DNA from 3 places in the Paenibacillus pseudetheri genome. Region 3 is predicted to be linked to each of the others. Evidence: riboswitches for the same ligand, from Rfam matches in the RefSeq annotation. Region 3 holds a riboswitch; each other region holds the start of a gene.
The links. Region 3 has a riboswitch for cobalamin ahead of L1028_RS07115 (anaerobic ribonucleoside triphosphate reductase). Riboswitches for the same ligand answer to the same signal wherever they lie in the genome.
Positions count from the first base shown of each region.

Region 1: it holds a riboswitch for cobalamin, as region 3 does, so the genes downstream of both, metE (5-methyltetrahydropteroyltriglutamate--homocysteine S-methyltransferase) here and L1028_RS07115 (anaerobic ribonucleoside triphosphate reductase) in region 3, are expected to answer to the same signal.
Region 2: it holds a riboswitch for cobalamin, as region 3 does, so the genes downstream of both, L1028_RS20035 (S-layer homology domain-containing protein) here and L1028_RS07115 (anaerobic ribonucleoside triphosphate reductase) in region 3, are expected to answer to the same signal.

Region 1 is NZ_CAKMAB010000005.1:168,731-176,333, forward strand. It holds gene L1028_RS06535 (DUF1540 domain-containing protein) at 1-100, shown strand, start outside; gene metE (5-methyltetrahydropteroyltriglutamate--homocysteine S-methyltransferase) at 239-2,539, opposite strand; cobalamin riboswitch at 2,694-2,899, opposite strand; gene L1028_RS06545 (undecaprenyl-diphosphate phosphatase) at 3,059-3,919, opposite strand; gene L1028_RS06550 (DedA family protein) at 3,969-4,592, opposite strand; gene L1028_RS06555 (ABC transporter permease) at 4,610-6,559, opposite strand; gene L1028_RS06560 (ABC transporter ATP-binding protein) at 6,534-7,304, opposite strand; gene L1028_RS06565 (sensor histidine kinase) at 7,390-7,603, opposite strand, start outside.
Region 2 is NZ_CAKMAB010000025.1:30,224-37,826, reverse strand. It holds gene L1028_RS20055 (hypothetical protein) at 1-25, opposite strand, end outside; gene L1028_RS20050 (hypothetical protein) at 71-259, opposite strand; gene L1028_RS31345 (hypothetical protein) at 764-940, opposite strand; gene L1028_RS20040 (hypothetical protein) at 1,021-1,599, shown strand; cobalamin riboswitch at 1,691-1,891, shown strand; gene L1028_RS20035 (S-layer homology domain-containing protein) at 2,059-6,633, shown strand; gene L1028_RS20030 (DUF4430 domain-containing protein) at 6,708-7,603, shown strand, end outside.
Region 3 is NZ_CAKMAB010000006.1:10,519-18,121, reverse strand. It holds gene L1028_RS07125 (ribonucleoside-diphosphate reductase subunit alpha) at 1-1,711, opposite strand, end outside; gene nrdG (anaerobic ribonucleoside-triphosphate reductase activating protein) at 1,767-2,282, opposite strand; gene L1028_RS07115 (anaerobic ribonucleoside triphosphate reductase) at 2,279-4,264, opposite strand; cobalamin riboswitch at 4,482-4,715, opposite strand; gene L1028_RS07110 (MTH1187 family thiamine-binding protein) at 5,092-5,400, shown strand; tRNA gene L1028_RS07105 (tRNA-Thr) at 5,496-5,567, shown strand; gene L1028_RS07100 (NAD(P)H-dependent oxidoreductase) at 6,114-6,656, shown strand; gene L1028_RS07095 (winged helix-turn-helix transcriptional regulator) at 6,717-7,091, opposite strand.

The sequences.
Region 1 (7,603 bases), on a different contig from region 3:
GAACAAATGCAGTGCTGATTCTATCTTTGTAGCTTTCCACAGCTCCCAAGAACCTACACGTGCAGAAGAAACAGACTGCAAGACTTTCGAAAGCAAATAAGGTAAAGATTTGAAGGGACCCTCCACGGTTCCTTCTTTTCTTTTCTCATTCTATCAAGAATGAGAATTATTATCAAGTGGCTGAAATGAAAAGCCAGGGAGAAATTCCCCGGCTTCGATTTATTGTATACCTTTTATGCTATTTGGTGGCACTGACTCCTGCGTTTTCTCTTGCAATAGCGGCAGCCTTTACCATGTTACGAAGTGCACCTTCCGTCTCCTGCCAGCCACGTGTCTTAAGACCGCAATCCGGATTAATCCAGAACTGTTCTGGATCCAGCACCCGCAGCGCACGCTCAATATTAGCTGTCATCTCTTCTACTGCAGGAACCCGTGGACTATGGATATCATATACACCAAGACCGATTCCTTTATCATACTCCTGCTCCTCAAAGCTAACGATCAGTTCCCCGTGGCTACGTGAAGTCTCTATAGAGATAACATCCGCATCCATCGCTGAAATGGAGTCTATCATGTCATTAAATTCGCTATAGCACATGTGGGTATGAATTTGTGTCGTAGCCTTCACATGATTCGTCGCGATACGGAACGACTTCACTGCCCAATTCAAGTATGCCTCATGATCTTCCGCCTTCAAAGGAAGTCCTTCACGGATAGCCGGTTCATCTACTTGAATCATCTCTATGCCTGCATCCTCCAAAGCTTTAACTTCATGACGGAGCGCTAAAGCAATTTGATTCGCTACTGCTTCCCGGCTAAGATCATCACGTACGAAGGACCAATTGAGAATCGTAACAGGACCTGTCAACATGCCTTTAACAGGAAGGGAAGTTAACGACTGAGCATAGACGCTTTCTTTTATAGTCATAGGCTGGGTAAAAGCTATATCCGCATAAATAACTGGTGGCTTAACGCAGCGTGATCCGTAGGATTGAACCCAGCCATTAGTTGTAAATAAGTAACCATCCAGCTTCTCCCCGAAAAATTCCACCATATCCGTTCTTTCGAACTCACCGTGTACGAGTACATCCAGACCCAGCTTTTCTTGGAAGGTGATTGCATCTGCAATCTGCTCACGAACGAACCCGTCGTAACGCTCTTGATTCCATACGCCTTTACGCCATTTCAACCTTGCTTGACGCACTTCTACGGTTTGTGGGAAGCTTCCGATCGTTGTCGTTGGCAGAAGTGGCAGCTGCCATTTCTCCTGTTGTACCTTCAGGCGCTCAGCAAAAGGCAGGCTACGTTGGTCTGGTAAATCTGCAAGTCCGAGAACTTGCCCGGCCACATCCTTACGACCGCGTTCAGGAAGTGCCCGGAAGGCAGTAAGGGCTTCTCGACTGGCTGTCAGTGCAGCTGCAGCTTCTCCTGTACCCTCTAAGGCTGCAGCAAGCAGGCCAAGCTCTCTAAGCTTCTCATCTGCAAAGGCTAAAGCAGCCTTGACGGTTGCCTTCAGCTTCACCTCACCCTGAACAGTAACCGGAACATGCAGCAAACTGCAAGAAGGCTGTAGTATAAGACGATCAACCGGTACATGTACACTCAGCTTCTCGATTAGCTGCAGCTTAGCATCCAGATCCGAGCGCCAGATGTTGCGCCCGTCAATAATACCCGCTCCCAGCCACTTATCCTCCGGCCAGCCAAGACGTTCAATCGATGCCAGATTCGTTCCGCCATCATGGACAAAATCAAGACCTAAACCTTGTACCGGAAGTTTGAGCAGTGCCTCCAGCGGTTCAGCAGCTTCAAAGTAAGTCTGCAGAATAATATTTAATCCAGGTACGGATTCAGCAATTTCTGTGTATATCGAGTTAAGTAATGATAATTCTGATTCATTTATTCCTGTAACAATCGCTGGTTCATCAATTTGCACCCAGCTTACTCCTTCATGCTTCAGTTCCTGCAACAGCTGAACGTAAACCGGAAGAAACCGAGCGGCAATCTTCGCAATGTCCGCAGATGCAAAACCTTTTGACAACTTAAGGAAGGTATAAAGGCCTAAAACCACAGGTTTACCCTCAATTCCCGCTTGGGACTTGGCAAAACGATAAGCTGCCAGTGGTTTATTCTCGGTCAGGCGCGGCGTTTGTGCACCGATCTCTGGAACGATGTAATGATAGTTTGTATTGAACCATTTAGTCATCTCGCAAGCGGTAGCCTCAGCATTTCCTCTAGCCATGGCAAAATAAAGATCAAGCCCAATGTCGCCACCATCATACGCATAACGTGGAGGTACGATCCCGAACATTACAGCTGTGTCTAGCACATGATCGTAGAATGTAAAATCATTTACCGGAATTAAATCAATTCCAGCCTCTTGCTGAGTCTTTAAATGCTGAAGCTGAATTCCTGTCATTTCAGTACGGAACTCTTCCTCATTTATTTTTCCCGCCCAGAAAGCTTCCAACGTTTTCTTCCACTCGCGGTTTTTTCCGATTCTTGGATAGCCAAGATTGCTTACTTTTACTTTGTTCGTCACTTTGCAGCTCCCCTTCTCCATCTTCTTATTTTGGACTCGATATCACTTGTATTCCTATAAAAAAGAGCGCCCTTCCCTAAAAAAGTCAAAGGGAAAGACGCCCATATTATACCTATGGTTAACGTCTAACACCTTCCTATCCTCCGTAGGTGAAGCAGTGCTGTTGAAACAGGCAGGTCTCCTGGCTAGCGGTGTCAGCATCCTTAGCAGTCTTCCCAGCAGTAGTAAATTGCCAGTGACATCTGTTGCTATGGACTCTTCCGTTACAGTGGCGGGACCGCATCGGCTTCAAACCGAATTTCCCTATTAAGCCTGCCGAATTACTAATTCCCGGCAAGCACCTGTCTCCGATATTCACAAGCTAAAACGCCTTCGGTGTCCTTAAACGGACGGTAAGCGTTTATGCGAGATTATAAGGATAAAAGTGAGTGTCTTAATCTGATGTCATCATACGTGAAAGCCCCCGTAATCTGCAATAGATTACGGGGGCTTCTGTTATATCGATTCCTTATAACGGATTTAGAAAAACACAAAATATACTACTGCAGCAAGTACTATGCGATATATAGCAAATGGTAAAAGCTTAATCCGGTTGATCAATTTCAGGAAGAAACGCATAGATAGTAGCGCAAACACAAAGGCACTGATAAAGCCTGCGATAAAGAACGGCAAGGCATCGATGGTGAAGTATTGCCAGTTCTTCATCAGAGAGAGTAAACTGGCGCCTGCCATGATTGGAACGGCCATAATAAACGTGAAATCAGCTGCAGCGCGATGGCTCATACCCAGAAGAACACCACCAGAAATCGTCGACCCGGAACGAGAAAATCCCGGCCACAAGGAGAAGCATTGGACCAGACCAACACCTAGCGCTTGCTTATATGTAATCTGATCGACACTCTCCGTTTGAATCTTCTTTGGTCCAAATAGATCCGCAATAATCATTAATACAGCACCGACTACTAGACCGATTAACACGGTGGATGTAGAGAATAAATGCTCATCAATATAATCATTAAACAGAACGCCCAGCACACCTGCTGGCACTAAACCTACAAGCACCTGTGTAAGTTTAAGGTGACCACCTTTTTCAAATTGTGTTTGTTCCTCGGTTACAGGGTCCAACTGCTTGCGACTGAAACGCTTTAAGCCCAGCAATTCAATGAATCGATTTCTAAAAATAACTACAACCGCTAATATTGATCCAAGTTGTATAACCACTTTGAACGTATTGGCCGTATATTGCCCAAATAACTCTGTCGATTTTAACCACATATCATCAACAATAATCATATGACCTGTGGAGGATACCGGAGCAAATTCGGTCAATCCTTCAACAATTCCCAAAATAATAGCTTTAATAATCGTTAATAGCTCCATTTGTTCTCCTCCTTTTAATCATAACTTTTATCTATAAGTTCTTCTCGGTTCAACCTTCGGTGTTCATTTTCCGGCTGCGCTTGCGGAAGAACAAATACCCAAGGATCACTACTCCACCTGCAAGAAGTACGTATACTACGTTGGAGTACATATCCATATACATGGCGATGTCTTCCCAGGATTCACCCAATGCCGCACCAATAAGCACAAGCAATAGATTCCACCCCAGCGTACCAATCGTTGTGAAGATCATAAACACTCCAAATTTCATGCCCGACATCCCTGCAGGGATCGAAATCAAACTACGCACTAATGGAACCATCCGACAAAATAATACGGTCCAATAGCCATATTTGTCAAACCAAGCATCAGCCTTGTGTATATCCTTTTTGCTAATCCGGAGTAGACCGCCCCAGCGTTCTACGATCTTTTCCAATCGATTTACATCGAGCAAACGACCAATATAATAGAGAATCACTGCACCCAGCAGTGAGCCAAGCGTAGCTGCAATGATTACACCAGGAATGGTCAAGTTCGTTGTGGTTGTCATGAATCCGCCAAAAGGAAGGATCACTTCGGAAGGAATCGGTGGAAATATATTTTCGAAAGCGAGCATCAGGAAAATACCAAAGTAACCAAACTGCTCCATAAAATCTGTAATCCATGCTTGCATTTCGTAACCCCCATTATTCAGATCAAGTTCTTCTTCAAGTTACGTAAATAACGGCTGCGAATAAAAAAGAAGTAAAGTCCCTGGACAGCCAAATATCCCAATAACACCGCCCCGGTCTCCACAGCAATAGATAAGTAAAACAACCGCTGAAGCGCAATAAAGGCAAATACACTATGCAAGATGGCCACCCCAACCGGAACAAAAAACAACAAGGACAATTGTATCGTTACAATTCGGTTTAGCTCTTGATCTGTAAGTCCCATTTTGGACAATGTAGAATATTGATGACGATCATGATCTAGATCTGTATACAGCCGGAAGTAAAGGAAGCTACCTACTGCTATGAAAAAGACAGTACCCACCAGTAAAGAAGCGAATAGCATCGTGTTGTACAATGTTCTCTGTATTTCAAACAGCGTGCCGCTAACAACAATCGCGTATGGAGAGTTACTTTCATAGGACCGTTTACCTTTATGAGCAAGATCTGCTGCTATACCTACCGTTCGCGGGAAGTCATCCATATAAAATCCTGTATACAAATCGGTCTGTACGGGATAAATAGCCTTGTAAAGTTCATCGCTAATCACAACACCACTGAAATCTCCCCCATCCCTTCCATCCAGCTCCGGCAATAGATATTCGGCAATCGGAACATGCTGGGTATAACCCATTTCTCGAATGGAAAGACCTTGCTTCAAGGTGTATACCGGCTTTACTCTACCCGCTTGCAGACTCCGGTCTCGTTGCGAACCGATCATCACGAGACCTTCATCTCCACTAAGAGGGCGCTCATCCGTCGTAAACCCTGCACGAAGCAGAGCAAGCTTATAATCACTGTAAGCAATCAAGGGAAGCCTTAACGTGCGATCTGGCCCAGTCTGAGATTCCACCTCTGCGTATTTAATCCGAATGCTAAGTGTCTCATAGGGTAAACCGAGCGTTGTAAGCTCTTCCTTAATTTCGTCCAAATGCTGATCAAAAGGATCCTGCGATTGATTGCCTTTGGCTACATAACCAACTGCTGCGGGATAGTCCAATTTCAACTCTCTGGAAAGCGTATGGATCGATGCGAATACTCCCACTGAAGTAAAAGATACTGCGGATACAATCGTCACCATAAAGAACATTCGAGCATTCTCTTTCCAGCGGTAAGACAAGCCCGATAAAGTAATGATATTCGTGTGGTTCCAATACAGGCGCCGGATCGTCTTAAGTAGCTTAACAGTGTAAATACTGAGCTGAGTATAAAAGAGATAGGTACCCGCAACCGTAATTAAAACGACGGGGAACATCACCTTTTCAACCGAAGCCGCTTGTGCTGTAGCTGCCATAAAATAGCCCATTAACATCAAAAAAGCAGACAGTATAGATAACACCAAGGAAACTTTAGGTTCCTCTTCTGCTTTTCGTTCTCCCTGAAACAGCCGCATCAGTGATTCATTCCCAATAAAGAAGAACGTGCTTAGCGAGATTAGAATAAATAACAGCGCAAAGCTACATATCGTAAGTACAATCGCCTGCCATGGAAGATGGAACGTTAAAAGAGGTAATCCTAGAAAAGCAGATCCGATCATTAAAAACAACTTGCCCAGAATTAACCCTAGTAAAGTACCTGTCAGGATGGCTGAGGTGCCGATCATCATATTTTCCAAAAATACCATCGTGTTAAGCTGTCGCTTCGTCATTCCATGCATCAATAAAATCCCAAATTCCATCTTACGTGACTGCAGGAACGATCCAACCGATACGAGAACGAACAAGGAGCAAAACACATAAATAATGGCTTCTGCCGCCATCATTGTATGAGCAGCTGTACTATAAACCAAGCTCTTGGAAATATCCGGATGGTAAATAAACAAAGCGCACACAAAAAAGATCATCACTGAAAAAGCACTGACGACAAAATAAGCCGCATATTTACGCTTGTTACGTGTAACATTCCTATAAGCGAATTGCCGAAAGGTCATGGCTAGTTCCCCCAAGCAGAGACAACATATCAATGATACTTTGGAAGAAGGCGCCTCTGCTGCTCCCCCTGTACATTTCACTATAGAAACGTCCGTCTTTAATAAAGATGACTCGGTTACAAAAGCTCGCGGCCACTGCGTCATGTGTGACCATTAGCACGGTTGCCCCTTCTTCCTGATTCACCTCTGTCAGCATATTCATGACTTCACCTGAAGCTTTGGAATCCAGATTCCCTGTAGGTTCATCTGCTAAAATCAATGCAGGACGATGAATCATCGCCCGTGCGATGGCGGTCCGCTGCATCTGTCCACCTGAAATCTCGTATGTCCTTTTTTGCAGCAAATGCTCAATGTCCAGCATACTTGCTACTTCTTGCAATCTGCTCTCCATTTCTGTTACACGGACACCAGCAAGCGTGAGAGGCAGAACAATGTTCTCCTCTACAGAGAGCGTATCCAGTAGATTGAAATGCTGAAAGACGAAACCAAGCTCATGGCGGCGAAAGAGTGCTTTTTCTTTTCTGCTAAGCAGATTGGGATCTCGGCCGTTGATCAGAATCTGACCGGAGGTCGGCTGGTCGATGGTGGCGATCGTGTTGAGCAGCGTTGTTTTCCCACTCCCCGAAGGTCCCATAATGCCAACAAACTCCCCTTTTTCAACAGAAAAACGGATATGATTCAATGCCTGAGTGGACACTTTACCCTCATATATTTTTGATAAATTATGAACATCTAGAATGGGCAAGTGTTACCTCTCCTTCTTTCGACTGGATTGCCTTCATTATACAAAGTGTATACACAGGCTGCCATTTCTCTAACTTACAATGACCTTACATATTTGTAAGGTAGGACTCCCTAAACACTATCCGAACGGTCGTGCTCTTACCTTCTTCTGAGCAAATGCTCACCTCGTGACCAAGCTTGCCACAAATCTGTTTCACAAGATATAGACCCATCCCCGTGGATTCTTGAAAGGTTCGTCCATTCACACCTGTAAAATAAGGATCAAACACACGCGGCAGATCACCTGCTGGGATGCCAACG
Region 2 (7,603 bases), on a different contig from region 3:
TAAATAACCATTTTTTCTCAGCCAATATGCTCACCTCTCAATTTTATAATTTATTGTGCTGTCAAAAAATTCAAAAAGGATATTCATCACGATTAACTTCTACATTAATTATTTCAATAAACTCCTTTACATCTTCAGGATAAATCAATTCCGCATGTATATCACTAGTAATAATATGATTTGAATCTAAAATCTTATATGAGTAAGAATACTCTTGTTCTAGTGCTACTTTATTTTTAGGGGCAATTGGTGATTCCATTACGGAAATACCATTTTGCTCTCCAAAATAAAATTGTAAATATACTGGATTTATATTTCTTTTAATTGTTTTCTTATCTATATTGATTATAATTTTATCAAAAACTAATTTTTCAAAACCTGATATCCTATTAGAAGTTAACCGAATAGAAAACCCTTCTTTTAATAAATTAGGGTCAGATAATTCCCACGCTATGTCTTCTGGACTGAATTTAAGTTCTTCCTTTTTTTCATTTGATAAAGTTATTGTTATGCCCGAATTATTTAATTTATTTAAAATATCCTTTTTTAAATTTGATGCTGATCCAAATAGCAGTAAAGAAGAATCACTATTTTTTGAATCTTCTAAATTAATAGTATAGATCCCGACTGCTTGGTTAAATTCTAGCCTATTTAGGATATTACTTATACTGTTAGTTTCACACCCGGATATTATTAGTAAAGGAGCTAATACAGGGGTACCCCCTTAATAGGGTAGGCCCTATTCATGTTGATAGCAGGAAGGTTAAGAAGACTTTCCTACAATACTGGTTCCACTCTTCGTGATCTTGTACGTAAGGATATCACCATTCCAGAAGTGGAATTTCAAGATGACTAGTACTTCGGTGCTTAGATGAACACGTACACCTCCATTAATTCGTTGTAAACGCTTACCGAATACCCTAACATAGAATAATTTCAACGAGTACCTTACTAATTTGTGGTAAATTGATATATGAATTAGTGATTTGCAGTGATTCCAAAGTCATGGAGGGCAATCCAGTGAGCAGATTTCATTACATAGGCTCGGCTACAGAGCTTCCGTTAGGAGAAAGAGGCAGTGTACTGTCAGCAAAGACATATAATGAAGTGAAAAATTCTCCGGAGTATAAGAAACAAAGAGAGGCTCTGCGCCTGCAAGGCATAATTCCTTTGGATGACATCGCAGATCTATCTCATTTAAGAGATGAGGACTGTCTTGTATACGACTCGGAAGAAGATGCAGCGGGTATTTTTATAGAGGAACTTGGATATTGGAACGATGAGATTCGCAAGCATTTTCGGAGTCCATATGTGTACCGGATTTCACCGAATTGGGGCGGCTTCTCTGTATCCCCTAAGCTAAAAGATACTCTACTGGGATCGTATAACGCCTCACTCAAGTGTTGTCGGGAGTTAATTAGGCTTATGACAGATTATGGGGTATCAGGTGCCGAGTTTGAGCTTTATACATGCTGGGCTGAGGAAGAAGGGCTCCCACGTAATAAAAAGTATGATCGAATCTTTGATTTGGCCTCTTTGTCACTGGAGGAGGGATTTGAGCTGAGAGAAAAAGAGTATATTGTGGTTAAAATGATTTGATATTCAATAGGAGTATCGCTAACTACTCGTTATACAAAAAACAAATATTGCATGACAAAAGCATATATATTAGATATGATGAAGCATGGAAAAATTAATATTAGCAATAGGTGCCAATTATGAATGTTTCGGAAATGCAATCATAGATTGGTTAAATGGAAAGCGGGTGTGAATCCCGCGCGGTCCCGCCGCTGTGAAAGAGGAGTCCTTGCAAGGTACCACTGGGAAACTGGGAAGGTAGCAAGGGTGATGATACTTGAGCCAGAATATCTGCCTGTTTCTGATACACCGTTAAACTCTACGAGCGATAGAGAGGTGTTTGATATAGTATATGCCTGCTATTATTGCGGTTCACTATCTTAAACCTCTTGACGTTATGTTGAGTGGTTTTTTTTGTAGTACTAAGAAAGTTTATTCTGTTTTTTTATCATAGGAAGAGAAGGGAAGGGTTATGGAAACATGAAGAAAAATAAGTTTTTAGCTTGGTTACTTATTGTAGCTGTATTTATCACGACGTTCTCTACAAGTGTAATCCCGGCTCATGCGAATGAAGCAAGCTCTACACTTAAAGGGTATGTAACTGTATCCGTAGAGAAGTTCACATTGGGTCAAGGGTATATTAAGGAACCTATTAAAGTTCCATTCTACGAAGGGGACAATGGCGCATCATTAATAACACGTGCGCTAGGAGAAGGTAATTATAAAAACTTTGGAAGTATAGATAGTAGTTTTTATTTATCTGAAGTTAAAGATAGTGGCAAAAGTGAAGTGAATATACCGCAATATATTTTAGATATGATTTCAGTCGATGGTGGGACGGTTGGTACTAAAGCAAACCAAGAGTGGCTAAGTCAGTTTGACTACACTCACATGTCCGGTTGGATGTATGCCGTGAATAATGAGTTTCCTCCGTTCGGGATGTCTGATTATCACCCTCAAGACGGTGACATCATCCGAACACAGTTCACCACTTATGGCTATAGTTCTGATCTTGGTGGCTGGGGAGAACATCCATTTCCATTTGCTAATAAGGATGCTTTAACTGCGAAAATCGCCGAAATAAACAGTGATCCGAATAAAGAAAGTATTTTGGGCAAAACAGTAGTACAAAAAGCAGTTTACCAAGCTTATTCAGTGCTAGAAAATATGGAAAGCTCTCAAGTAAGTGTAGATCATGCGCTGGTCGGGCTTACCAATTCTTTAGATATAGAGCCACCTGTTATTACTGTAAGTGGTATGCAGGATAAACAGGAAGTATCCGATAAAGATTTAAGTTTCAGAGTAGCTGTCACAGATAATGTATATGACGGTATCATTCCTGTAGTGAAATTAAATGGAGCTGCTGTATCTGCTACAAATGGTGAATATAAGATTTCTCTTAACCCAGGTGGTAATGTAATCACTGTAACTGCAGTAGACGGGGCAGAGAATAGAGCAACGCAAACTTATCAAATTACCTACAAAATAAATGCTACAACTGGAGTCAAAGAACAGTTAGATAAGAGCCTTGCTTATATTCTAAACACCGTAAAGAACCCGTCATTTGGGACAGGTAGCGGAGAATGGTCCATTCTTTCTCTAGCACAGGCCAACTACGAAGTGCCAAGTGGTTATTATGATCTCTATTACAACAATGTAGCTAAGAGAGTAAAAGAATTAATGAAGGATGGAAAACTCGATGCTACTAAAAGCACAGAGCATTCCAGAGCGATTCTAGGACTTACCTCTATCGGAAAAGATATCACGAATGTTGCGGGTTATGATCTAATCAATGCACTCGCTGATTATCAATATGTTCAGAAGCAAGGGAACAATGGTCCCATATTTGCTCTGATTGCCTTAGATAGTCATAACTACGATATCCCCATTCTATTCCCTGAACCTGATAAAAATGGGGTGAAATTTCAAAGTACAAGAGAAAATCTCGTTCAGTATATCTTAGATAAAGAGGTTAAAAAAGGTACAGCAGATGCCGGGGGCTGGGCTTTAGGCGTAACCAGAGCCGACGTTGATATGACCGCGATGGCGATGCAAGCACTTGCGCCTTATTACGCAACTAATCCAAATGTAAAAGCTGCTATGGATCGGGCGATCAATTGGTTATCGAGTTCGCAAAATGATCAAGGCGGATTTACAAGCTGGGGAAGCACAAGCAGTGAAAGCATCTCGCAGGTAATAGTAGCCTTAACTGGCGTAGGTGTAGATCCACACAGTGACCCTAGGTTTGTGAAAAAAGGGAATTCGCTTATTGATGCACTTCTTACCTTCGCTACTCCAGATGGTGGATTTAAGCATGTTCTCACCTATCCAGTAGATAATATGGCAACGGATCAAGCTACGTATGCACTTGTTGCTTACGATCGTCTGATCAATCATAAGAACCGTCTATTTGATATGAGTGATGTAGTAATTCAGCAACCAGAGGAAACGAAAGAAATAGAAGTACAGTTACCCTCAGGAGATACACCCAAAGTTGTCATTTCTCAAAATAATAATAAATATATTCTTCCGATAAATTCAGGGGATAGCAACAAAGAAATTACAGTTAATATTCCGAAATATAAGCAATCCACAGTAAGTGTTGATTTACCTAGTAATAGTAATCTGCCCAAATTAGAGGTTACCAAAGGTGACGTATCTGTAGTCATCCCTAAGGGTACACAGGTCATAGAGGGAGATTCTTCAAAGGTTGAATTGATTTCACCTACAACAGGGACAGAATCTGCACTAAAAGATAGTCTGAATCAAATTATTCCTGGGGACAAGAAGCTTGATAATATCGTTCAAGCTTTTTCGATGGGCGGCAGTGCAAGAGTAGAATTCAGTCAATTTATAACGTTAACCTTTAAGGGGATTAATGGAAAAGATGCAGCTTATATTCAAGACGGCAAACCTCATGCGATTCAAAAATTTGCAAGTGATGCCTTAGGCTTAGCGAGCGGTAAGTCTGAGTATGCCTATGATAGTGGAAATGATTTAATCGTAAAAACCAAGCACTTCACTGATTACATTGCGTACACCTCCAGTGCAGTTCAAACGCCTGGTGGCACAGGTAATGGATATGTAACTTTGTCTGTGGATAAGCTTACGATCAATAAAGGGTACGTTGTTCCATCTGTACAGGTAGAACTGCAAACAGGTGACACAGTGTGGTCTGTACTAACAAGAGTGCTAGAAAGCCGCGGTATCAGCTATCAAAGTTCTTGGAGCAGTAAATACGGAAGTGTATATGTCGAATCCATCGCTGGTGATGGAGAATTTAATCATGGTAGTGGTAGTGGATGGATGTATAATGTGAATGGAAAGTATCCTGGGTATGGGGCATCTCTATATACCCTAAATGCTGGAGATAGTCTTCAGTGGCGTTATACTACGGATCTAGGTGAAGACTTGGGATCAGGATTTAAACCAACGCCTACTTCAGCTCCGGGTGGTGGATCTACACCAGGGACCAATATTAATACTGACGGGAAGACATCTCCAACAGAGGTTCCTAAGGATACTTCGAAAGATAATGACTCGAATACGAATGATATTAAAAAACTGTATACAGACGCCGATAAGATTTCACCCTGGGCGTACTCAGCGATTGAAACTGCTACACAAAAAGGATATATCCAAGGTAACAATGGTAAATTCAATCCGAAGTCTGAAATTACAAGAGCAGAATTTACTAAGATCCTAGTATCAGCATTGGAACTGGATATCAAGAGTGACAAAGGAATTACCTACAAGGATGTCGCTCTAGGCGATTGGTTCTTTCCATATGTGAATGCCGCTCATAAAGCAGGATTAATTACAGGCTTTAACAATGAATTTAAGCCAAATGACAAGATTACTCGCGAGCAAATGGCAGCAATTATCGTCAGAGCATTATCAATCCCGGCTACGAAGCCAGGGACAGCCATTAAAGATATCAATACCGCGTCCGCGTGGGCAAAAGCAGACGTGGATACCATTGTTGCCACTGGACTTATGTTAGGTGATAATAATCAATTTAAGCCTAAAGAGCTTGTAACTAGAGAAATGGCGGCTGTTGTAGCTACTAGAACCCATGATTATAAGAGTGGGAACAAAGTGGTTAGTCCAAATATTCAGAATACAGCAGTTAGTTCTTACATTAAGAACACAGCAGCCTTTTTGCAAAAAACAGTAACAAACCCGGTCATCTCCTCGGTTGGCGGGGATTGGACAGTGTTCGGGCTGGCACGTTCTGATGTGAAGGTTCCAGATAGTTATTACGCTAAGTACTATGCGAATGTAGAAGCAACCCTTAAAGAAAAAGCTGGGAAGCTGCATAGCGTAAAATATACGGAATATGATAGAGTTATTTTGGCATTAACTTCAATCGGCAAAAATATTGATAAAGTGGCGGGTTATAACCTACTGGAACCGCTCGCGGATTTTGATACTGTAATCAAGCAAGGTATTAATGGTCCTGTGTTTGCCCTGATCGCACTGGACAGTAACCATTACGAAATTCCAGTAGTTAAGAATGTAAAGACACAAACGACAAGAGAGATGCTCATTGATTTTATTTTGGGCAGAGAGATCAGTGGTGGCGGATGGGCACTAGGCAGTAATGCTACTGCGGCTGATCCGGATATTACGGGGATGGTTATTCAAGGCTTGACCCCTTATTACAAAACGAATGCCAAAGTAACGGCTGCTGTAGATCGTGGAATTGCTTGGTTATCCAAAACACAAACAGCAGACGGTGGCTTTGCAAGCTGGGAGTCTACGAACTCCGAGAGCATTGCTCAGGTTATCGTAGCTTTAACTGGACTTGGCATAGACCCACATAAGGATTCCCGATTTATTAAAAATGGTCGTTCCGCAGTTGATGCGTTGCTTGGCTTTGCTGCACCTGAAGGTGGTTTTTATCACGTGAAGCAGGGTGGAGTTGGCAACGGAGGTGCGAAACCAGGAGAAGTAGATCTTATGGCTACAGATCAAGCGATGTATGCACTGGTTGCTTATGATCGGTTCGTTAAGGGACAGACAAATCTTTATGACATGACAGACGTTAAATAGGACTATATTTAGAAGAGATAAGCAAGGGTAGCGTGTATACCCTTGCTTATTATTTAAGGTGGGGAACTTAAGAAATGAACAAGAAAAAATGGCTGACAGCGATACTAATTATTGGTGTACTGGCGATCGCCTTCTTTTGGGGCGGGAATTATCAGAAGAGCCCGAACAAGGTTGCGAGTAACAATGTTGAATCTCAAGTTGTAGAGTCAGACAACACGGCTTCCAATCAAAATGTTGATGTAGAGCCTACAGCATCAAGCGATGCTGTAACAACGGAGATAGCAACGTCAGCTACACCTAGTGAATCAGCTAAACCCGTAGAGACGGTAACGCCAACAGAAGAAGCAACGCCATCAGAAACTGCGACAGCGACAGAGGCTGTAAAGCCGACCGCAACACCAAAACCGGATTCTAAGGCACAACCGACCGCAACACCGAAAGCGGCTAAAACGTCCGTGCCGGAAACGAAAGCGACGGCAAAACCCGTAATCAAACCGGATTCAAAAGTAGCAACAACAGAAACCAAGCAGGAACCGAAAAAGGATAAATTCCTTACCGATCCAGTGCCGAGCGGGAAACCTAAGCCCGTCGAATGGCAAGATGCAACAGTAGATAAGAAGAAGCAATTAACGGCTACTTTGTCCGTGTCGGCAGCAACGATATTAGATAATATGGATATTTTCAATGAGGATAAGCTTGAAGTATTGCCTGCAGATGGTATCATTTATAAAGCGCAGAAGGTAACCTTTTATGAAGGTGAATCTGTGTTTGATGTTTTACTAAGAGAGATGAAGAAGAATAAAATCCATATGGAATTCAGTATGACGCCGATCTATAACAGTAATTATATTGAAGGTATAAATAATTTGTATGAATTTGATGCTGGAGAGCTTAGTGGATGGATGTACAAAGTAAATGGCTGGTTCCCTAACTACGGAAGTAGTCGTTACGTTCTCAAAGATGGCGATGT
Region 3 (7,603 bases):
CATCAGATTCCCAACGAATGCCCTTGAGTGCCAATAGGTGATGCAAGCCGAATGTGCCGAGACCCACTGCGCGGTATTGGCTGTTCGTGTATTGTGCTTGCAGAACTTCAATATTATTAATGTCGATTACGTTGTCCAGCATACGTACTTGGATAGGTACAAGTCTTTCCAGTACACCAGCTGGAATCGCACGTGCCAAGTGAATCGAATTCAGGTTGCAGACTACGAAATCGCCAGGGATTTTGGAGATAACAATCCGGGTCTTGCCATCTTTGGTTACTAATTCTTCCTGTTCAATAACGGTAGCGGATTGATTCTGCATAATTTCTGTGCACAGATTGGAAGAGAAGACCATACCTTGGTGACGGTTCGGGTTCGTCCGGTTAACCGTATCACGGTAGAACATATATGGAGTACCTGTTTCGAGCTGTGATTTCATAATCCGTTTCATGATGTCGATCGCGGGAACTGTAATACGGGACAATTCCAGATTGGCTGTAGCTTCAGCATACTTTTCACGGAAAGTGCCTTTACCAAGCTCTTCATCGTAGAAGTCTTCCAGACCAAGCGGACGACCGTTCTCATCCGTCCAGCCCATAACCTTCTTCACTTCATGCGGGCAGAAGAGGTTCCAGTGGCTGCGCGATTCAACGGCTTCCATGAACAAGTCCGGCAGGGTTACACCGTGGAATACGTCATGTGCACGCATACGCTCGTCACCATTATTTAGCTTAAGATCGAGAAAAGCGAGAATATCTTTATGGAATACATCAAGGTAGACAGCGACAGCACCTTTACGTGTACCGAGCTGATCTACACTGACTGCTGTATTATTCAATTGGCGAATCCACGGGATGACGCCGGAGCTTGTGTTCTTGTGGCCACGGATATCCGAACCGCGTGCCCGTACTTTACCAAGGTAAACGCCGATACCGCCACCCATTTTACTAAGACGTGCTACGTCTGTATTGGAATCAAAGATGCCCTCTAGGGAATCGTCTACTGTATCAATGAAGCAGCTGGAGAGCTGTCCAGCGACCTTTTTACCGGCATTGGACATTGTAGGGGTAGCAGCTGTCATGTAGATGTTGCTCATAGCCCAGTAAGCTTCTTTTACAAGCTCAAGACGTTTCTCGGCTGGCTCACGGTGCATCAGGTACATAGCAATAATCATATAACGTTCTTGTGGAAGCTCCATTACACGGCCGTCAAAATCATGCGCCAAATAACGGTCGGATAGCGTTAGCAGACCAATATAGTCGAACAAAAGGTCGCGGGTATAATCGATACACTCACCTAGCTCGATAATTTGTTCTTTGGTGTAATGACTTAGAAGTTCTTCACGATAGATTCCTTTTTTCACGAGATCCGTAATTAGTGGGTACAGCTCACCGTAAGGCTCTTCAGGATAAGCTTTATAGCGGCGATGAACAGCTGCTTTTTTATAAAGGGTAGTCAGAAGGGCACGGGCAGCTGCGAACTTCCAAGTAGGCTCTTCTTTCGTTACAAGCTCAAGAGCACTCATAGTGAAGGCGTTGCTGATTTCTTCTCCGCTTACGGAGTCACGGCGCAATTTGGAATTTACTCCCCGCAGCAAAGTTTCTTTATTTAGTTGATCAAGACCTTCCAAGATACGGTCGGCGTAGACGGAAAGGCGGTTCTCATCAAAAGCCAGTTGGCGATTGTCTGGTTTTACTACGAATTGCGGCATGGTTATTTCATCCCTTCTTATTTCAAGTTAATTTTCAATATCAAAAATTGATATATTATAGCGCAGCAGGCTGCCACAGAAAGACTTCCGAGCCGTTCATGCTGGCCGGAATGTCGATAATGCGTTGGTTGGAGCTTCCTCGGTAGAGAAGCGTAGTATCTTTCAGTTCTTCTACAAATCTTCCATCTATTAACACCTGACACTGCTTAAGTAGATTCCACTCCGGCGAACCGGGAAGGGCGGTTAGTTCCTCATACGTATAACCACTGTAAATCCAGATGGGGAAACCTGGCAGCACGGCGCGAAGCTCATGAATGAACCCCAGCACCTCTTCTGCCGAGAAAAAAGGATCGCCGCCTGCCAGTGTTAGACCATCCAGCAAAGGGTTAGCGGCGATTTCTGCAATGATTTCATGTTGACGTTCTAAGGTGAAGACTTCTCCATATTTGAAGTTCCATGTCTCGGGATTAAAGCATCCCGGGCAACGATGGCGGCAGCCGCTGATGAAGAGGACGGCCCGCATGCCCTCTCCCTCGTTAATCGACTCCGGATAGTATCCGCAAATATTCATAGATGCTTAACGCGATCCCGTACTTCGGCTTGTTTGGCGGCATTGAAGCGGGTCTGATAATCGCCAGTTAAATAACCTGTAACTCTGCGCAAACGACGGATGTGCACGTCATTCTCATGTGCGTTGCAGGAAGGACAGTTTGTCCCAATTACACCTTCGTATCCGCAGTTGGAGCAGCGGTCAATCGGATGGTTAATGCTGAAGTAGCTGACCTGTTGTTCTAGCGCGTATTTAATGATTTTGATAAAAGCCGATGGGTTGTTGCGGGCATTGCCGTTTAATTCGACATAAGAAATAGCCCCGGCATTGCAGTATTCATGGAAAGGAGCTTCCAAGCTGATCTTCTGAGCAGCACCCAGATCGAAGTATACAGGGATGTGAAAAGAGTTCGTATAATACTCACGGTCAGTTACGCCCGGAATAGAACCCAGTACCTTGCGATCAATCTTGGTGAATTTGCCAGACAGGCCCTCTGCTGGTGTTGCGAACAAGGTAATGTTGAGATTCAGTTCCTCACTTTTAAGGTCGCAATACTCCCGCATGTGACGCACGATAGCCACAGCCTTGGCATGGACTTCCATATCCTCGCCATGGTGTTTGCCGTACATGGCTTTCATGCATTCCGCCATGCCGATGAAGCCAAGCGACAGACTACCATGCTTCAGCAGTTCGCCTACAGAGTCTTCAGGAGCGAGATTTTCGCCGCCTTCCCAGACGCCTTCTCGCATCATGAAATCAGACGCTTTAGCTTTTTGTGCGGCTTGGATGTTGAAACGATGAAGAAGTCCTTCCAGCGCAATATCCATATAATGATTTAGATCCTCATAGAAGCCAACTTCGTCTGCGACGCTACGTCGGCCTGTTACTGTGCCGTGTGCCAGACCGAGCCGAACCAGATTCAGTGTATTAAAGGAAAGGTTGCCCTTTCCGGAACAATGGTTACGCCCAAAACGGTCACCGAGCACTCGGGTGCGGCAGCCCATCGTAGCAAATTCCGTATCAGGATCACTTGGATCATAATACTGCAAGTTGAGCGGAGCGTCTAGATTAGCAAAGTTCGGATAAAGTCTGCGTGCAGAACATTCCGCTGCTTTTAGGAACAACTCATAGTTAGGATCGCCTTGCTGTTGGTTGACTCCTTGCTTACATTTGAAGATTTGAATCGGGAACACGGGTGTTTCTCCACTGCCAAGTCCATTCATCGTTGCTGTTAGCAGGGAACTGATTACAAGCTGACCTTCTGGTGAAGTACAAGTGCCATAATTGATGCTGGTAAACGGAATTTGCCCACCGGACCGGCTGGACATGGTATTGAGATTATGTACCATACTTTCAGCCGCTTGCAGGGTTTCAATTTCGGTTTCCTTTAGTGCAAAACGGAACGCTTTTGGATATAACTCCGCCAAATCGGTCCGGCTCATTGTAATCTCGCCCAAAGATTCATTAGCTTGTCCCTCATCAAAATAATCCAGACCCTTGCGGAACAGTTTAGCGAAGGATTTGGTTACATAAGGTGCCAGATCATAGTCGAGCTTATTGGCGGATACGCCGCCATATTGAGCATTTTGCTGGGATTGAAAAATGATTGCTACCAGTGACATAGCTGTCATTATGGAGTTCGGAGGACGAACACTGCCGTTGCCGGTGTTGAAGCCTTCGCGGAGAAGCTTATCAAACGGGATAAAAATGCAGTTAGTCGTTCCGATTGCGTATTGATCCAGATCATGCACATAGACGACATTGTCATCAATGGCTTGCACTAGCTGCGGTGGCATCGTAAAGTTGCGGGCGTACCATTTCGAATATTCACTGCCGAACTTGCTCATTTTACCGGAGAAACTCTCTCCGTTCAAATTGGCATTCTCGCGCAGCAAGTCCAAATCCCGGCTGTCGATAATATCGCGTCCTAAATCAATGAGCTCTTCTAAAAGAACTTCTCGTGCATTTGTTGTACCGTTAAATTGTCTCTCCAACAACGTCATTGTATAGTTCTCCTCTCAGTCTATCGTCCTATCATTAAGAAGTGGGGCCGCATAAGCGGCCTTATATTCATTGTGATCTCATAAAAAAAGCATCCCCTAGCGAGGATGGCAGAAAATGCCCGATGCGTTATGTAAATATCCACACAGATATTTGCAGTGGTCTCTAAGAAGATGACCGCATGCGGACACCGTTCCTGTTCCTCGCAGGCACTCATAGTTGGTGTCGTCGAAACAGGCAGGTCTCCTGGCTTCCGTAGGACCTCTCAGCGCCTTCCCGAGGGGGTTCTTACCCCTCAGTGGCTTCTGCCAGGAGATCTGCCCATCTTAAGCTTCTAAAAGCTTGTGAAAGGCGTCCGGTTACAGTGGCGGGACCGCAGCGGATTTTCACCGTACTTCCCTATTAAGCTCTAATTCCGATAAGGATCAAAGCGCCTGTCTCCACTATATTTTGTTGTCGTTAGATAAAAATAACCCAAGATGTTGTGTTTGTAAACAGTTTTTTAGAAAACCCGCGCGGGGAGCGGGTTCTTCAAAAGTACTCCACAAATGATCCACAGGCTGTCCATAAGTAATCCACAATTGATCCACAGGCATATGAAAAATGATTCATAAATTGTCCGAAAAGATGCCACAAAGAGTCCATAAATGTAGTAAAGATGACCCTAGAATTCACGTAAGAAAAAATACCCGTGGCGAAAGTCATATTTCGGAGAAATTTTTGGGAGAAGAAGAAGGGACATAATAAAGCTGATATCATTTGTGGGAGAGCGATGGAGTTGTTACAATAGAAGGAGACACATACTTTAAAATTCCGAGGAGGTATTCCCATGCCTATTGCTGAAGTAACCGTTATTCCGATTGGAACAGGTAGTACGAGCCTTAGCAGCTATGTTGCGGATATGCAGCGAGTGCTTAAGACGGTAGAAGGGATTACTTATGAGCTTACATCCATGGGTACAATCATCGAAGGGCCTCTTCAGCGTATTTTTGCAGCAGTCGAAGCGCTGCATGAGTCTCCTTTTGCCGCAGGTGCAGAGCGTGTCTCTACCTCACTTAAAATAGATGATCGCCGCGATAAACCCTCCACTAGCCGTGGAAAGCTGGAGTCTGTGGAGCGTAAACTACAGCTGGAATAGCAGTTCGGGAGATTGGGAAAATAGGGAGAAATAGGCTTGCGTTTCTGGCTGAAAGTTGTATAATGTTTTTTGTTTGACAGAAATATCAGCCTTAAGCTGGTGTAGCTCAGGGGTAGAGCAACGCACTCGTAATGCGTAGGCCGGGGGTTCAATTCCCTTCACCAGCATATCTAAGAATGGCATAACGGCGCGGTTTTCGGGGATCCCGGAACCGCGCTGTTTGTCTTGAGATCACCTGACTTCTAACATTATTCTAACCTTATTCAAGTAAAGTGAGGTTTTCGGTGGTAATCGTGACCTCTTTGCGCGTTCCCGGGATGGAGGCGCCGATCCCTTAAGGACTGCTTCTTGTAAATTGGGGAGAACATGTGAATAAGTATCTAACGTAAAATTTAATGGGAATGATCTAATCTCTCTTTTGTGATTTTTGGATGTACAACGGCTTTAAGCAGCAGTGTAGATGAGTATGCCGCAGATCGTGGGAATGAATTTTCGGAAAGTTAGGGCTCTTCTAAATAAGGTTAAGTATCTGGTAATAACGCCTCATTAGAAGATGGGATTCGCCCCGAAGACTATACGTCAATCATACGTGCAGGCAGGTCGCTGTGCTTACCTTTAGGTAAGTACGTGAACTAAAAGTGCATACTTCCGCGATGCCATGATGCGGGGTATACTCAAGTCCTAAATCTGATTCAAACATGGAGGATACACCATTGAAAACACTTATTGTCGTTACGCACCCAAACATCGAAACATCCGTTGTTAATAAACGCTGGATCGAAGAACTTCGTAAATATCCAGACAAATATACGGTACACGAGCTGTACAAAGCCTATCCCGATGAAAAAATCAACGTGGAAAAGGAACAACAACTGATTGAAGCGCATGATAAGCTCGTCTTACAATTCCCTGTCTACTGGTTTAGTAGTCCACCTCTGCTTAAAAAGTGGCTGGACGAAGTATTTACTTACGGATGGGCATACGGCTCGAAGAGTGATAAATTAAGAAATCGAAAAATCGCATTAGCTGTAACTGCCGGAGGAAGTGAAAAAGACTTTAGTGAAGATGGTAAACTCGGCTATGGGCTTGACCGTATTTTATCTCCCTTTGACACGACTTTTGTGTACTGCAACGCTGATTATCGTTCCTTCTATGCCATTTATGGCACGGAAACTGAGACGGTAGGAAGTACGGATTACTTAAAGAAATTGGACATCAGTTCGCAGGGATATGTTGAATTTATCGAAAATATGTAATTAGAATTGAAACAAAAGCAGCATTTTCATTAATGAAAATGCTGCATTGGTCATAAGTCGTTATATCCTAAACGGTATTGTTATCTCTTGCGCGGCTGGAACGGAGTTTTTCTCTCCCCAAGTGCACATCATATCCAGCACCGGAATAAGCGATTGGCCCTTCTCGGTCAAGGAATACTCAACTTTAGGAGGAATCTGGGGGAATTCCTCGCGCCTGACGAGACAGTCCGCTTCCAGTTCTTTCAACATAACGCTTAACGTCTTAAAAGGTATTGTACCGATACCCCTTTGCAGCTCATTGAACCGCACGATTTTGTTTTCAGAGAGATAGTAGAGAATAGTCATTTTATATTTACCACTAATAATAGACAAGGTGTAGCCGAAGCTAGTGTCCTTCTGTTGAATGCCAGGCGGTATACAGATTTTATCACTCATGGGCTATTACCCTCCTTCAGAAAATATTCAACGAAAAGGCAAACGCCTGTTGCCACTCCGTACTCAGGTCCCGACTTCATTTTGTTTTACAACCTGCTATCAAGTCATCCTGCGAGCAACGAACTCACTATATCATTTTGAAACAATTAGTTCAAAGCACTCGTGGCTAACTATCAACCGGTCGATTTCTCTGTCAGCGAAGCGGGCTCCTTTAGCTGGAAATCAACAGTGTAATTCAAGCGGATCATGCGAGCCGTCGCTATTTTCACCTTCGCCTTGCTTGAAGCTTGAGGATGTTCTTTCACTGAGTTATCCTATCCCGGCAAAGGTAGATTAAGCTTGCGGGAGCATCCAGATCTAGCCTAAGAGACGAATTGAAGTTTTTTAATGTAATTTTCATGTGTGCATCATCTTATTTTCAGGTTCAAGGTATATATTGAAGACACCAAACACCCCCCAGTGTTTTGTGGTATAAATCTCTTAGGTCTTGCCAACTCCCATGGTAAGGCCTA